2 regions of the Mangrovibacillus cuniculi genome follow, and region 2 is predicted to be linked to the other one. Evidence: predicted binding sites of a transcription regulator. Region 2 holds the regulator's gene; the other holds the start of a gene.
What was found. Region 2 encodes NrdR, which represses ribonucleotide reductase genes. Its sites were predicted from a motif close to AACACNATATATNGTGTT; they were not measured.

Region 1 (7,244 bases), 340 kb from region 2:
AGAGTGGTTTCATATGAATGATCTACAACAGAATCAAAAACTTCATCCGGAACTATTAATGCATATGATAAAGTTATAGCTCTATCGGCAACCACGTTTTTTGTATATAGCTTGGATTGCAAAATGTATTCGTTCTCATTTAAATGTATAGTTGGATTAGTCATTAGCACTTTACTCAACAAAGGATGAGCATAAGACCAATCTTCATCTGAATACATGGCAATCTCCTTATCCTTTAATTTTATTTCTGGCATTTTAATGGTACGTAATAAATCGTTGTAACTGGAGAGAGAAATAATATATGGAGTGTCATGAAAATTAAAATTGTTTAGTAATACATCTTTTTGATCAGAATCACTTTCTTTTCTGATAGAATTCATCAAACCCGACCATGAAACTGTTGAATCAGGATTTTCACTATCAGACGAGTATGTGCTAGCGATTCGCATAGGGTAAAATTGTTCTACATATGGATTAATTTCTTTCGTATTTAAAGCATCTACAATAACATTCTCAGAGCCTCTAAAAGTAAAATCCGCTGTTCTATTCAATGTATGATTAGAACTAAAAACGGTGGTTAATCCATATGTAAGACAAACCATAGACATTAAGAGCAATAAAGATGCAATCGAAAGAGAAGTCCACTGGCTAACAACATTTTCTTGGAGTTGTCTTCCTGTAAATACGAATAATCCCTTTGAAGTACTACTCTTTCTTTTAATCCACATACCAATAAAGCTGCCCAACCCTTTAAACAACGAACACGTCCCAATTATTCCTAAAATAAGTATCAACGCAAATATTTTATAGTCAAACTCTCGAAGATATAAAATGGATAATCCATAGGCTATACATAAGAATATTGCTCCAAAAGTTAGTGCAATACCAGAAGCTAAACTCACCATGCTCTTTACTGGAGATAGGATTTTTTGTTTATCTTCTTTTTGTATTCTTAATAGATCAAGAGGTTCCTTTTTACTTATCTTTATACAATGTATGGCCACAGCCATCATCTGCACAGAGATAAAACCCATTATCGTTAAAAACAACCCTTTCCACGAAATACGAAATTCATGTCCTATAATGCCCATCCCAATAACGCGTGAGGTACCCAAACTAATCATTTCTGTTATAAATAAAGATATTGGGATACCTATTAGTAAAGCAATTAACCCATTCCAAAATGTTTCTCCCATTAACATTAGGAAAAGCTTTCTTCTCTTCATCCCCAACATTTGATATAATCCGAATTCATGTCTACGAAGTTCAATTTGATATTTATTCGCAAAGTATACTAAAAAAAACACAAAAAATAGAGAAACACCATAGAGAACAGGGATCAGTAATAATAATCGTCCCACAGCGTCACTTTCTATGGTCTTAAGGTAGATCATCACATCTTGTTCTTCAAGAGAAAGAATAACATAAAAAGCAATAATGGAAATAATTAGAGAACTAAAGTAGACTCCATTCTCTTTTCTAGCATGATTGCTGTTGCGCTTTACAAAATTAAAGAACATTGCTGCTACCTCCACCTAACTGTGCCAGAACAGATAAAATACGCTCATAAAAAGAACTTTGTGACTCCCCTGGTACTCTTCTTCTCATTTCATGGAACAACACACCATCTTGAATAAATAAAATTCTAGAGCAAAAACTTGCTGCATTAGCATCATGTGTTACCATTAAAACAGTAGTATCATCATTACTATTAATTGTAGATAATTTCTCCATAAGATTTTTGGCATTTTTAGTATCAAGTGCTCCTGTTGGTTCATCTGCTAAAAGAATACTTGGATTAGCAATTAGCGCTCTGGCTGCTGCAACCCTTTGTTTTTGACCTCCTGACAGTTGAGATGGAAACTTTTGTAAAACATCTAAAATATCTAGCTGATCTGCTAACTCTTCCAATTTTTTATCTCGGCTTTTTATTTCTTCTCCATGAATTGCTAACGGTAGTAAAATGTTTTCTTTTGCTGTTAGGTTATCTATTAATTCAAACTCTTGAAACAAATACCCTATTTTACTTCCTCTATAGTTTGATAATTGTGCACTTTTGAATGACGATATATCTACCCCCTGAAGTAATATCTTCCCTTTTGTAGGCTTTTGCATCGTAGCAATGCAATGAAGTAACGTTGACTTACCTGATCCACTTGCTCCCATAATCCCTAAAAACTCTCCAGAAAATACATCAAACGTTATTCCCTTTAATGCTTCGGTCTCAGTCTGTCCTGTACCATAGGTTTTTTCTACTTGTATGACTTCTAATAATTTCTCATAATTTTTCATTTCACTAGCTCCTTTTTATCGTTTGTATACTATAAACATACATAAGTATAATACCGATGAATACTTACAGTTGTTGTAAGGTTACTAGTTAAATGATATAAATCTTTCTAAAACAACTAATTATCCTGACAAAAAACCCCTTCGAATAAAATCAAAGGGGTTTCTTCCTGATTATATCTTACTACCTTATTTAGTCATATAAGTTTAATCTAATGAGTTTCTTACAATCCACACTTCAACTGAGCACCACAACTGTTACAAGTATTGCAGCCACCTAGTTCCATTACTTCCCCTTCACGACACACCGGACAAGTGTCGCCAACTTCGGAACCAATCACCACTTCTTCCGTTGCAGCCGCTACTTGTTTTCTAGCAACATTACTAACACCATTGCTTTCATCAAACGTATTATCTTCTGCTTTTAACGTAAGAACTTGCGCATCACGACTTCCATCCACATACACCGTTCCACCTTTTGCTCCACCTTGATACAAGCGCTCATATACTTTTTGTACTTGCTCTACTGTATAGCCTTTTGGAGCATTCACCGTCTTAGAGATAGAGCTGTCGATCCATCGTTGGATAATACATTGCACATCCGCATGAGCTTCTGGCGAAAGTTCCATAGCAGATTTAAACCACTCTGGAAGCTCTGTTGCTTCTGGATGTCTATCCATATACTCTTTCGCTATGGCAGCTTTTACTTCAATAAATTTGCCTAATCTTCCACTACGGAAATAAGAGAAAGAGAAGTACGGTTCTAAACCTGTTGCTACTCCCACCATTGTTCCTGTCGAACCAGTCGGCGCGACTGTAAGTAAGTGAGAATTGCGAATACCATGCTCTAAAATAGATTCACGAACAGACTCTGGCATTTGCTTCATAAATCCAGATTCAATAAAGCGAGAACGGATAATTTTCGCTTCCTCTTCCGATTCACCATTTAAGAACGGGAAGCTCCCTTTTTCCTTGGCCAGTTCAACCGACGCTTCATATGCAGCAACTGCAATTGTTTCAAAAACTTTATCTACTAATCGGTTACCTTCCGGGGACCCATACTCTAGCTCACAATAAATTAGTAGATCTGCAAGACCCATTACGCCTAAGCCTACACGTCTTTCACCTAGTGCTTGCTTCTTATTTTCCTCCAAGAAATACGGAGTAGCATCAATGACATTATCTTGCATACGCACTCCTGTACGCACAGTAGATTTAAGCTTTTCTAAGTCTACTGCTTTTGCACCTTTGTCCACCATATTCGCTAGGTTTATAGCTGCTAAGTTACAAACCGAGTATGGCGCAAGAGGTTGCTCACCACAAGGATTTGTCGCTACTACATGTTGTCCGTAGCTCTTAGCATTTGTTTTTTCATTCGCATTATCAATGAAGAAGATTCCTGGCTCAGCAGAGTACGTTGCACAAATGTTAATTAAATTCCACAGCTCTTTCGCCTTAATGGATCGATACGTACGAACAGCAAGTCCACGTTTTTCCCATTCTCGAACGTCTCCAACTTCATGCCATTCCTTATTGTAGATTTCCATTTCTTCTTTAGAATAATTTTCTACATGAGGGAAACGCAGTTCATACATTTTATCTTTTTCAACAGCTTCCATAAAATCATCTGTTAAACAAACAGAAATATTGGCACCAGTTAAAAATTCAGGATTCTGTACCGTGTAACTTCCACCGTCTTGTAGTTTCTCCACTGCATGCTGTATCACTTTTGGATCAAATCCACCGTTTCCAGGTACGTTTGCAAAGTTAGCAATACCTTGGTACATTGCATTTTCCGTTGGTGTTAATGGAGTAAACGAGAGTTTTTCTTCTGCTAATTTACGAATGTAAGAATCGTTCGTTGTTTCAATTAGGAATCGTAAAATACGAGGATTTTGCATTTTTGAAATAATAAATTCAATAATATCTGGATGCCAATCTGCAAGCATAATCATTTGTGCTCCTCGTCTGGAGCCACCTTGTTCTACTAAATGAGTTAATTTAGCAATATCATCTAACCATGAAACGGAACCAGATGATTTACCGTTAACGCCTCTAGCTAAAGTGTTTCTTGGTCTTAAAGTAGAACCATTTGTTCCAACTCCACCACCACGACTCATAATTTCCATTACTTGCTTACGATGCTCAGAAATTCCTTCACGAGAATCTTGCACATAAGGCATGACATAGCAGTTGAAGTACGTTACATCTGTCTGTGCTCCTGCTCCGTATAATACTCTCCCAGCTGGTACAAAATTCATCGATGATAATTCTTCGTAAAACTTCTTTTTCCACTTCTCTTGCAATTCATTTGATTTTTCAACCGAAGAAAGACCCGTTGCATTACGAAGAGCAATCTGTTCGTAATAAATTTCTAACGGTTTATCCAATGAATCAATTGACTTCTCTATAATACCTGATTCTTGCTGTTCTCCAGTCAGAGCTCCTCGATACTCCTCTTCTATCCAGATAGTCGCCGTTCTCGTATCCCAATTTATATCTTGCACAAAACCTACTCCGCGAGCAGGAAATTTTGGATCATCTTTAACTGTTAACACGACAAAATCACCAGGGGATAAAGTTGTCTTCGCTGTATCTTTAAAAGAATAACGATCTAACATAACTAGACGAGATACTCCACTATGCGTAATCTTCATATCTTTTGTAATTGGATACACTTGTGGAAATTGCTCAATATCTTGGTTTAACTTTTCCACATTTACTGTTTGAATACGATTTTCGACAACTGTCATAATCTAGCAACCCCTCTACTCTATTAATCTACAAGCAATACCTTACCATATGTTGTGTTGGCAAAACAAGATATAAACACAATATATAGTTATGAGTTTTTCGACAAATTACTATATATAGAATTTTTTATAGAAACCTTTCCATTTGTCAAACTTCAAATAGAATAAAAAAAAGAGAAAAACGACGAAAACAAAAGAACTAGAGTACAAATTTCGACTCTAGTCCTTTATATGAATGTTGCAGGAATAATTTTACTATGAATATCTTGATTTAAAATAGAGGAAAGTAGTTGTTATGCTATTCCTTTTAAAAAAGATACATTCACCCTATTATTACAATTATGTTACAATTACTATCTTCGGTAATTCCATTCATCTGATTCGTATCTTTCTTTTGCTAGTTTTTCTACATATGCTTCTTGCTCGTCTGTTAAAACGTATGGCTTTAATTCAATATTTAAGCCTTCTTCAAATCCTTTGTGAAATGCTTCTTTCGCTTCGTGTATCGTAATGTTACGATCGGTTAATTGACTTATAGCTACTGCTTTTTTACGAAATGCTTGGCGCATTCTTTCTTTTACACGTTCATTAGAGTAGATAAAACAACTAAATAATTTATCCTCATCTAAGTCTAAAAGGATTGATCCATGTTGAAGGATTACTCCTTTTTGTCTTGTTTGTGCACTACCTGCTACTTTTCTTCCTTCTACCACTAATTCATACCAAGAAGGAGCATCAAAGCATACAGAAGAACGAGGATTCTTCAAACTATTTTTTTCTTCATCCGTTCTTGGAATAGCAAAGTAAGCTTCCATTCCAAGTGCATGAAACCCTTTTAGAATTCCTTCTGAAATAACTCGATACGCTTCCGTAACAGTCTTAGGCATCTCTGGATGTTCTTCAGATACAATGACAGAATATGTTAATTCATGCTCATGAAGAACACCTCTTCCACCTGTCGGACGACGAACAAATCCAAGACCTAATTCTTTTACTTTTTCCAAATCTATTTCTTTTTCAGCTTTTTGAAAATAACCAATGGAAAGCGTAGGAGGATTCCAACCGTAGAATCGGACCACTGGAGGAATCTCTCCTTTGCTGTGCCACTCTAAAAGTGCCTCATCTAATGCCATATTATAAGAGGGAGAGCGATCTCCAGAATCAATAAATGCCCAAATTTCTTTTGTCAATCTAACCAGATCCTTTTCTCATAGTGTCCTAGTAAGTCTATCAAAGAAGCAGATTGCTTTCAAAGTTTTGATACAAATTGTTCTGTTTCCTTTGATAATTCTAATGTAGATGAATATAATAGAATATAGTGTTTAGGTAGAAAGGGAGATAGTGGTATGGAAAGTTTATATGTACTATTTATAATTTTAGGAGCAATTATCTCGTATTCACTTTATACGTATTTTAAACAAAAACGTATATTGAAACCGTTGACAGAAGAAGAGTTTCGTCAAGGGTATCGTAAAGCTCAATTGATTGATGTTCGTGAAACAAAAGAACATGAAGGCGGACACATTTGGGGTTCTCGAAATATACCGGTATCTCAATTCCGTACTCGTGCACAAGAAATTCGTCCAGACCAACCTGTATACTTATATTGTCAAAACGGGATTAGAAGCGGTCGAGCTGCACAACTTCTATATAAAAAAGGACATCGTGAACTTTACCATTTAAAAGGCGGCTTCCGTACTTGGACTGGTAAGGTGAAGAAGAAATAATAAAAAAACGCGGGCTAACAACCTGCGTTTTTTATTGCTTAGGCAATAATACAAACCCACCATTCCCTAAGCTTTCAGCCTTAACAAAGTAAGAAATCCCTTCTAAATATCTTCTCTGACTTTCAATGTAGGTATCACTTGGACCAACAATCTGATTATCTAAAATGACATATGGAAAGAATTCCAATGTTATTTTATCGTCCACTACAAAATTCATAATACCTGTATCAGCAGATAGCCCGGAAACATAATCAGGAAATAAAAAGTTACCTAACGAATAGGCAATAGGTTTTTCCTTGTAATATTCTACTCCTTGAAGTACATGAGGATGTGAGCCTACAACTGCATCCGCACCAGCATCCACCATCATTTTTCCGTAGTTACGAATATACTGTTCTGGGTGAGAAATTTTCTCTTTTCCCCAATGAATGTACACAAAAACAAGATCATTTTCTGCCTTTTCTTTCTGAATAAT
Region 2 (7,244 bases):
AGAAGGTTTGCTTGTAAATGGAAAAGTGATTACATTGGTAAACGAACGAAATCCAGCCCTTCTTCCTTGGAATGAATTAGAGGTAGATATAGTTATTGAAGCTACTGGTAAATTCAACGATCGCAAAAATGCGGCACTTCACTTGGAAGCTGGAGCACAAAAAGTAATCCTTACTGCACCTGGGAAAGAAGAAGATATCACCATTGTTATGGGAGTTAATGACGAAAAGTTAAATATAGAACAACATGATATTATTTCAAATGCATCGTGTACGACAAACTGTCTGGCACCTGTGGTAAAAGCGTTACACGAAGAGTTTGGAATTGTAAATGGTTTAATGACTACAGTTCATGCTTACACGAATGATCAAAAAAATATCGATAATCCGCATAAAGATCTACGTCGTGCAAGAGCGTGTGGTCAATCCATCATCCCAACATCAACAGGAGCTGCAAAAGCTTTAGCTCTAGTACTGCCTGAATTAAAGGGGAAATTACATGGAATGGCATTACGTGTTCCAACACCAAATGTGTCATTAGTTGATCTAGTTGTAGATGTAGAAAGAGAAGTTACTGTTGATGAAGTAAACAGCATGTTTAAACGCATGTCTAGAACTTCCTTAAACGGTGTGCTAGAAGTCTGCGATGAGCCATTAGTATCCATTGACTTTAATACAAACCCTCACTCCGCTATTATTGATTCTTTATCAACAATGGTTATGGAAGGGACAAAAATCAAAGTATTAGCATGGTACGACAACGAATGGGGCTACTCATGCCGTGTAGTAGACCTAACGAAAAAAGTAGCAAGTGAAATGGGTTTGCTGGCTAAGGTGAAGATTAGTTAAAATTACTTGTGATATGAGCATTTGGAACAAACGTACGAAAGACAGGTAGATGGATGAATCTACCTGTCTTTGTTTTGTTTATAGAAATTATGGGTTAAGAAATAAAGGATTGCAGAAACCTAATCTTTGATTTAATGTTTTGTTCTAAAATTTAACAAAGGTTTTTATTAACAGTGTACACACTTGATTTTTAGGGGATGCTTCAAAAGGACATATAACAAATTGAAAAAACTCATTGCAATTCAATTTTAAACAAAGTATACTATGATTCGTGAACTTAGCGCTCACGTAGTTGAATATAGTATCATAACTACTTAAAGGGTTAGGACCTCTTCGGACTAACTTTCCCCCGTGGTAGTTATACAAAACCCAATGTCGATTGTCTTTATATTTAATTCTAGTAAAGGGGGAAACAATCAATGGAAACAATGGGTCGTCATGTCATCTCAGAGCTTTGGGGCTGTGATTTTGACAAGTTAAACGATGTTGTAGGAATTGAAAAAACGTTTGTAGATGCCGCTTTAAAGTCTGGTGCTGAAATTCGCGAGGTAGCATTTCATAAATTTGCTCCTCAGGGTGTAAGTGGTGTCGTCATTATTTCTGAATCACACCTTACGATTCACAGCTTCCCAGAACACGGCTATGCAAGCATCGATGTGTATACATGTGGAGATTTAGATCCGAACATTGCAGCGAACTACATTGCTGATGCATTAGGAGCTGAAACACGTGAAACAGTAGAGATTCCACGTGGTATGGGTCCAGTTCAAGTAAAAGCAAATTCAGAAGCTAAAGCTCTTTAAGAGTAAAAAGCTCCCCGTTAATGGGGAGCTTTTTTGTGCATTATGCATAATTGTTTTACAATTGTGTGATACGTTTTAAACTAGAATCTATTTCTTTACTTGAACTAATCGCTTATTAAATTTATCATTAAGAGAACAATATAGAACGAAAGCAGGGTTGACTGATGGGGATTTTTAAACGATTTTCAAAAGAGTGTGAAACGAGCGATGCACATGAAGATGTAACGCTACAAACACGTTATTATAAAGAATCAGGCAGAAAAATGGTGGAAGAAATAAAAGGATTAATTGAAAAGGTAGGATACAGAGTAATTTCTGTTTCTGTGGATCGCGGTGAAATCATGGCTCAAAGACCAAGAGATAAATCTGGGTTATTGGTGGTTTCTGTTGTCCAACTTACACCGATAAAAACAGCTGTAGATGTAAAGAACTCCACAGATCTCTTTATTCCAACTGGTGCTCAGCCAAAACTTAAACAAGAGATACTTTCTATATATGCAGAATTGAAAAAGAAATTTCAAGAGATTGATGGATAAGAGAATTGTTCTAAAAGGAGGTATGGAAAGTGAAGTGTCCTAGTTGCTTTCATAACGGAACAAAAGTAGTTGATTCACGCTCTACAGAAGAAGGACGTGTTACTAGACGACGAAGAGAATGTGAATCTTGTAGCTACCGATTTACAACATTTGAAAAAGTAGAAGAAGCTCCTTTAATTGTTGTGAAAAAAGAGGGAACAAGAGAAGAATTTAGTCGAGAAAAGATGTTGCGTGGATTAATAAAAGCTTGTGAGAAAAGACCGGTACCTCTTCAAGAGCTAGAAAACTTAGTTTACCAGGTAGAAAATGATTTAAGAAATCGAGGTTTATCGGAAGTAAAGTCCGTGGAAGTTGGCGAACTTGTCATGGATCGGTTGGCTAAAATTGATGAAGTTGCGTACGTTCGCTTCGCTTCTGTCTATCGTCAATTTAAAGACGTACACGTATTTATCGAAGAATTAAAAGAACTAATGAAAAAGGACTAACAGTAGAGCTAAGACACCTTAAGAGACGTCTTGGCTCTTCTCGTTCCTTTGAAGGAGAGAGCAGGACATGATTTGGAAAGACATTCAGCCTTCTGATACATATGAAGTATATCTATCCGGTTTTCTACAACCAGAACACTATCGATTGCTTACGTTATTATATCAACCTCTAATTGGTTCACTTAGTGCAGCGTTATTTCATCACCTTTCGTATGAACCTTCAATGAATCGATTGCGTAGTGAACCAACGATGCATTATTCCTTATTAGATATTCTGCAAGTCCCGTTAAGTGAATTAATATTGGCAAGAAACCGGTTAGAAGCGACGGGACTTGTGAAAGTATTTGAGAAAAAAGAAGATCAAAAAAGACATTTTCTCTATCATCTTCATGCCCCTTTACAAGCTAAGGATTTTTTTGAAGAACCAATATTGAGCGTACCGTTATATCGGAAAGTAGGACAAAGTAGATTCCAAACGTTAAAATCTCTACTTACGGACCAAGCTCCAATGAGAAAAGATTGGCAAGAGGTTACAAGATCGTATGACGATGTGTTTTCCATTGATGTTTCCAGGACGATATTAGACCCTGTCTTTCAACAAGTATCTTCTTTGGAAAAAGAGCAAAGATTTGTAACAGAAGCACAAAAAGGATCGGTTCAGTTGACGGACCAGCATATAGATCTAGATTTGTTACGATCAGGCCTAAAAGGTAACTTACTTTCGGATAAAGCAATTACATCTCAAGTATTAGCGCATGTGCAGAAGCTTGGCTTTTTATATGGAATAGATACTTTATCCATGAAAGATGAAATTTTACACAGTGTTACAGAAGAAGGGGCCATTGACTTAGAGATTTTATCTAGAAACGTGAAAGAATGGTATCGATTTAATCATAAAAAATCAGAACCATCCATGGTTGAAAAAGTTCAAAAGCCTACTAATCGTACAGTCGAGAAAGAACCAATGACACCTGAAGAAAAGCATATTCAATATTTAGAAACTGTTTCTCCTAGAGAATTATTACAAGCTCATGCAGGAGGAGGAACTCCAACTCCAGAAGATTTATCCTTGATTGCAGAAGTGATGGACTCACAAAAACTAGAACCTGGAGTAATGAATACACTAATTGAATTTGTTTTATATCGAACGAATATGAAATTAAACCGCAACTTTTTAATTAAAATTGCCTCTCACTGGGCTAGAAAACAAATAAAAACAGTTCCAGAAGCGATGAATTTGGCGAGAGAGGAACAAAAGAAATACCAAGAATGGGCAACACAGAAGAAAGACACTACTATGAAGCAACCTAGAAGGTCCAAAGCCCCTATAAGAGAAGAAAAACTTCCAGAGTGGTTAAAAGAGTATAACGAACAAAAAACGAGTCCTTCAGAACATGCAGTGATCTCAAATGAAGAACTAGAACGTAAAAAACAATTAGAAGAAAGATTGAAGAAATATAAGAAATAAGGAGGTGTCCAAATGGAGCCAATTCAACGTTCCCTACAAAAGATGATGACAGAAGATCGTTTTCAAAAACGTCTTCAGGCAATGAAAGAAGAATTATTCGAGAACGAAGATGTAAGAAAATTTCTAGAGGAAAACCAAGGCAATGTGACGATGACCATGGTGAATCAACAAATGTCTAAGCTTTATGAGTACGGTCAGGCGTCAAAAAAGTGCGAAAAATGTCCTTCATTAGGAGAGTGTATTAACACACTCCCAGGATATGCACCTACTGCTAAAATACGAAATGAATCCATCGAGCTTGATTATCGACCGTGTCCGCGACAAGAACAGGCAGTCAAATCAAGGAAGTTAGAAAAGTTAATTCAAAGTTTTCATATGCCAAAAGATATCGTGCAAGCGAATATGGCTGATTTAAAAATGGATTTTGCAGGACGATATGATGCAATTGAAGCGGCAGAAGCTTTTATTTCACAATACGAAAAAGGTAAATCAGTAAAAGGGCTTTACCTATTTGGTCAATTTGGTGTAGGTAAATCCTATTTATTGGGAGCTATTGCAAATGAACTTGCGGAAAGAAAACAGGCATCATCCCTAATGGTCTATGCACCTGAATTTTTCCGAGAAATGAAACAATCATTAGCGGATAAGACCGTAGATGTAAAAATGGATGCGCTAAAAGAAGCAGAAATTCTCCTGTTAGACGATATTGGAGCAGAATCGATGTCCAGTTGGATTCGCGATGAAATTTTAGGTCCTATATTGCAGTACCGAATGAATGAAAAACTTCCAACGTTGTTCTCTTCTAACTTTAACTTTGAAGAGCTTTTACATCATTTAACCTACTCTCAACGTGGAGAAAAAGAAGATATGAAAGCTAGAAGAATTATGGAGCGTATAGAGTATTTATCGGAACCTGTACAAGTCTCGGGTCCAAATTTACGTTCTCGTAAATAATTTTGTTCACTCAGACGTCTAAATGGTCCAAGCTTCCCATATATATCAAGTAGATTGACCTTGATTCTACAGGGAGGGATTCGTTTGGATCTATTATTAAAAGACGTTCGTGATGTCGAATGGTTTCAATCGAAGCTCTCAATTCAAAGCATTCCCTACCAATTAGATTCATCCGTGTTATATGCTAAAACACAAATGCTTTTGTCATTTCAACATAGAGATCTTGGCTGGGACGGATTAACGGATTTGTTAACTTCGTTTATCCATGAGCGTAAACGCTTGGATTGGGTTCTTCACATTATTAAAGATGTTTTCCTTTACAAAGATGAATTAGAAATAGAGAGAATTTTTTCTATAACTGATGAATTAATGACTGGTGAAAGAGAAGATTTGCTCCCTTTTATTAAAAAGAAATTCCCAAAAATTCCAGAAGAGATTATTACGTTTCTTTGGTCATACGAGGGCGCTTTATCTCTTGATTCTTTCTTTTCCTTTAGAGGTAGACCTTTTTTAGACTCGGTTACACAATATGTAGAAGTAGCGATTGACGAATATAAAATGGAGCAGGAATATCAAAATTATTTGGATTGGATTAGAAGGTATGTTGCCGATAAATCTTCTGTGGAAGAGACAGTCCATGTGCACTTAACGGGAAGTCCTGTTTTATACGACGCAAAAGGTAATTATTTTAAAGAATCTGATTTACAAAAACACATTGATAGAAGGTTGATGAGTCATCATCCTATCTATGTTGATTCTCAATTAATTGCGCCTTTATTAAGCCTATCGCCTAAAAGAATCTATTTTTACACGGATTCACCTAATCAGCCGATAATTCGAACATGTTTAGCTATTTTCGAGGAAAAATTAGAAGTATTAGCTATGGAGTCTTTTCCTTTTCGTTTAGATATATCAAAAGCAAATTTTTAGGTGAATGACTATTGCATTTTAGTGGCAACCTCTCTATAATACGTTACATAACATTATCTAATCTCAATGTAATGATGAGGACATGATAGCGATGTACGGTTTCTAGAGAGGGAAGCATTTGGTGAAAGCTTCCTAACACGACATATGCTGTTACCACCTTTGAACACTAGCCCGAAATGTATAGTAGGCGCTAGCGGCTGCAGACCGTTATCTGAACTGGAGTCAAACAGCTTAGTCTGTTTGAAAACTAGGGTGGAATCACGATTTCAAACTCGTCCCTTTTATAGGGGCGGGTTTTTTATTATTTATTGGGTTAAATTCCCAATTATTCTGAAGGAGGCTACCGAAAATGGCAGAAAACATTCAATTAGTATTTCCAGACGGCGCGGTAAAGGAGTTTCCTGTAGGGACAACAACAGAAGAAGTTGCTGGATCTATCAGCCCTGGACTAAAGAAAAAAGCATTAGCTGGTAAAGTAGATGGTGAGTTATTTGATTTACGTACTGCTTTATCAAAGGGCGGAGCATTTGAAATTGTGACACCTGATCATGGAGATGCATTAGAAATTCTTCGTCACAGTTCTGCTCACCTTTTAGCACAGGCACTTAAACGTTTATATGGGAATGTAAACTTAGGAGTAGGGCCTGTAATTGAAAGTGGCTTCTATTATGATGTTGATGTAGAAGAAGTAATTTCTGCAGAAGACTTCCCTAAGATTGAAAAAGAGATGAAGAAGATTATTTCTGAAAATATCTCTATTGAGCGTATTGAAGTATCTCGTGATGAAGCGGCAAAACGCTTTGAAGAAATGGGAGATCCGTACAAAATTGAATTGCTTGAAGCGATTCCAGCAGATGAAACAGTAACACTTTACGAGCAAGGAGAATTCGTTGACCTTTGCCGCGGTGTACACGTCCCATCAACAGGCAAATTAAAAGAGTTCAAACTGTTAAGCGTTGCAGGTGCTTACTGGCGTGGAAACAGTGACAATAAAATGCTTCAACGTATTTACGGAACTGCTTACTTCACTAAAGATGATCTAAAAGAACATCTTCGTTTGTTAGAAGAAGCGAAAGAGCGTGACCACCGTAAATTAGGAAAAGAACTTTCCTTATTTACAAACTCTCAAAAAGTAGGGCAAGGTTTACCGCTTTGGTTACCAAAAGGAGCAAAAATCCGTCGTGTTATCGAGCGCTACATTGTAGACAAAGAAGAAAAACT

Region 1: G8O30_RS07680 (vitamin B12-dependent ribonucleotide reductase) is a predicted target of NrdR. The motif match lies at 5,118-5,135, and genes of this name have one in related genera.

What each region holds. Positions count from the first base shown of each region.
Region 1 covers NZ_CP049742.1:1,499,837-1,507,080, forward strand. Annotated here, with positions in the region: gene G8O30_RS07670 (FtsX-like permease family protein) at 1-1,520, opposite strand, end outside; gene G8O30_RS07675 (ABC transporter ATP-binding protein) at 1,510-2,292, opposite strand; gene G8O30_RS07680 (vitamin B12-dependent ribonucleotide reductase) at 2,514-5,042, opposite strand; gene G8O30_RS07685 (lipoate--protein ligase family protein) at 5,396-6,232, opposite strand; gene G8O30_RS07690 (rhodanese-like domain-containing protein) at 6,389-6,769, shown strand; partial or broken gene G8O30_RS16255 (CapA family protein) at 6,801-7,244, opposite strand, start outside.
Region 2 covers NZ_CP049742.1:1,842,859-1,850,102, reverse strand. Annotated here, with positions in the region: gene G8O30_RS09540 (glyceraldehyde-3-phosphate dehydrogenase) at 1-847, shown strand, start outside; gene speD (adenosylmethionine decarboxylase) at 1,267-1,650, shown strand; gene G8O30_RS09530 (hypothetical protein) at 1,815-2,186, shown strand; gene nrdR (transcriptional regulator NrdR) at 2,216-2,671, shown strand; gene G8O30_RS09520 (replication initiation and membrane attachment family protein) at 2,739-4,139, shown strand; gene dnaI (primosomal protein DnaI) at 4,152-5,093, shown strand; gene G8O30_RS09510 (putative sporulation protein YtxC) at 5,178-6,023, shown strand; T-box leader at 6,086-6,306, shown strand; gene thrS (threonine--tRNA ligase) at 6,373-7,244, shown strand, end outside.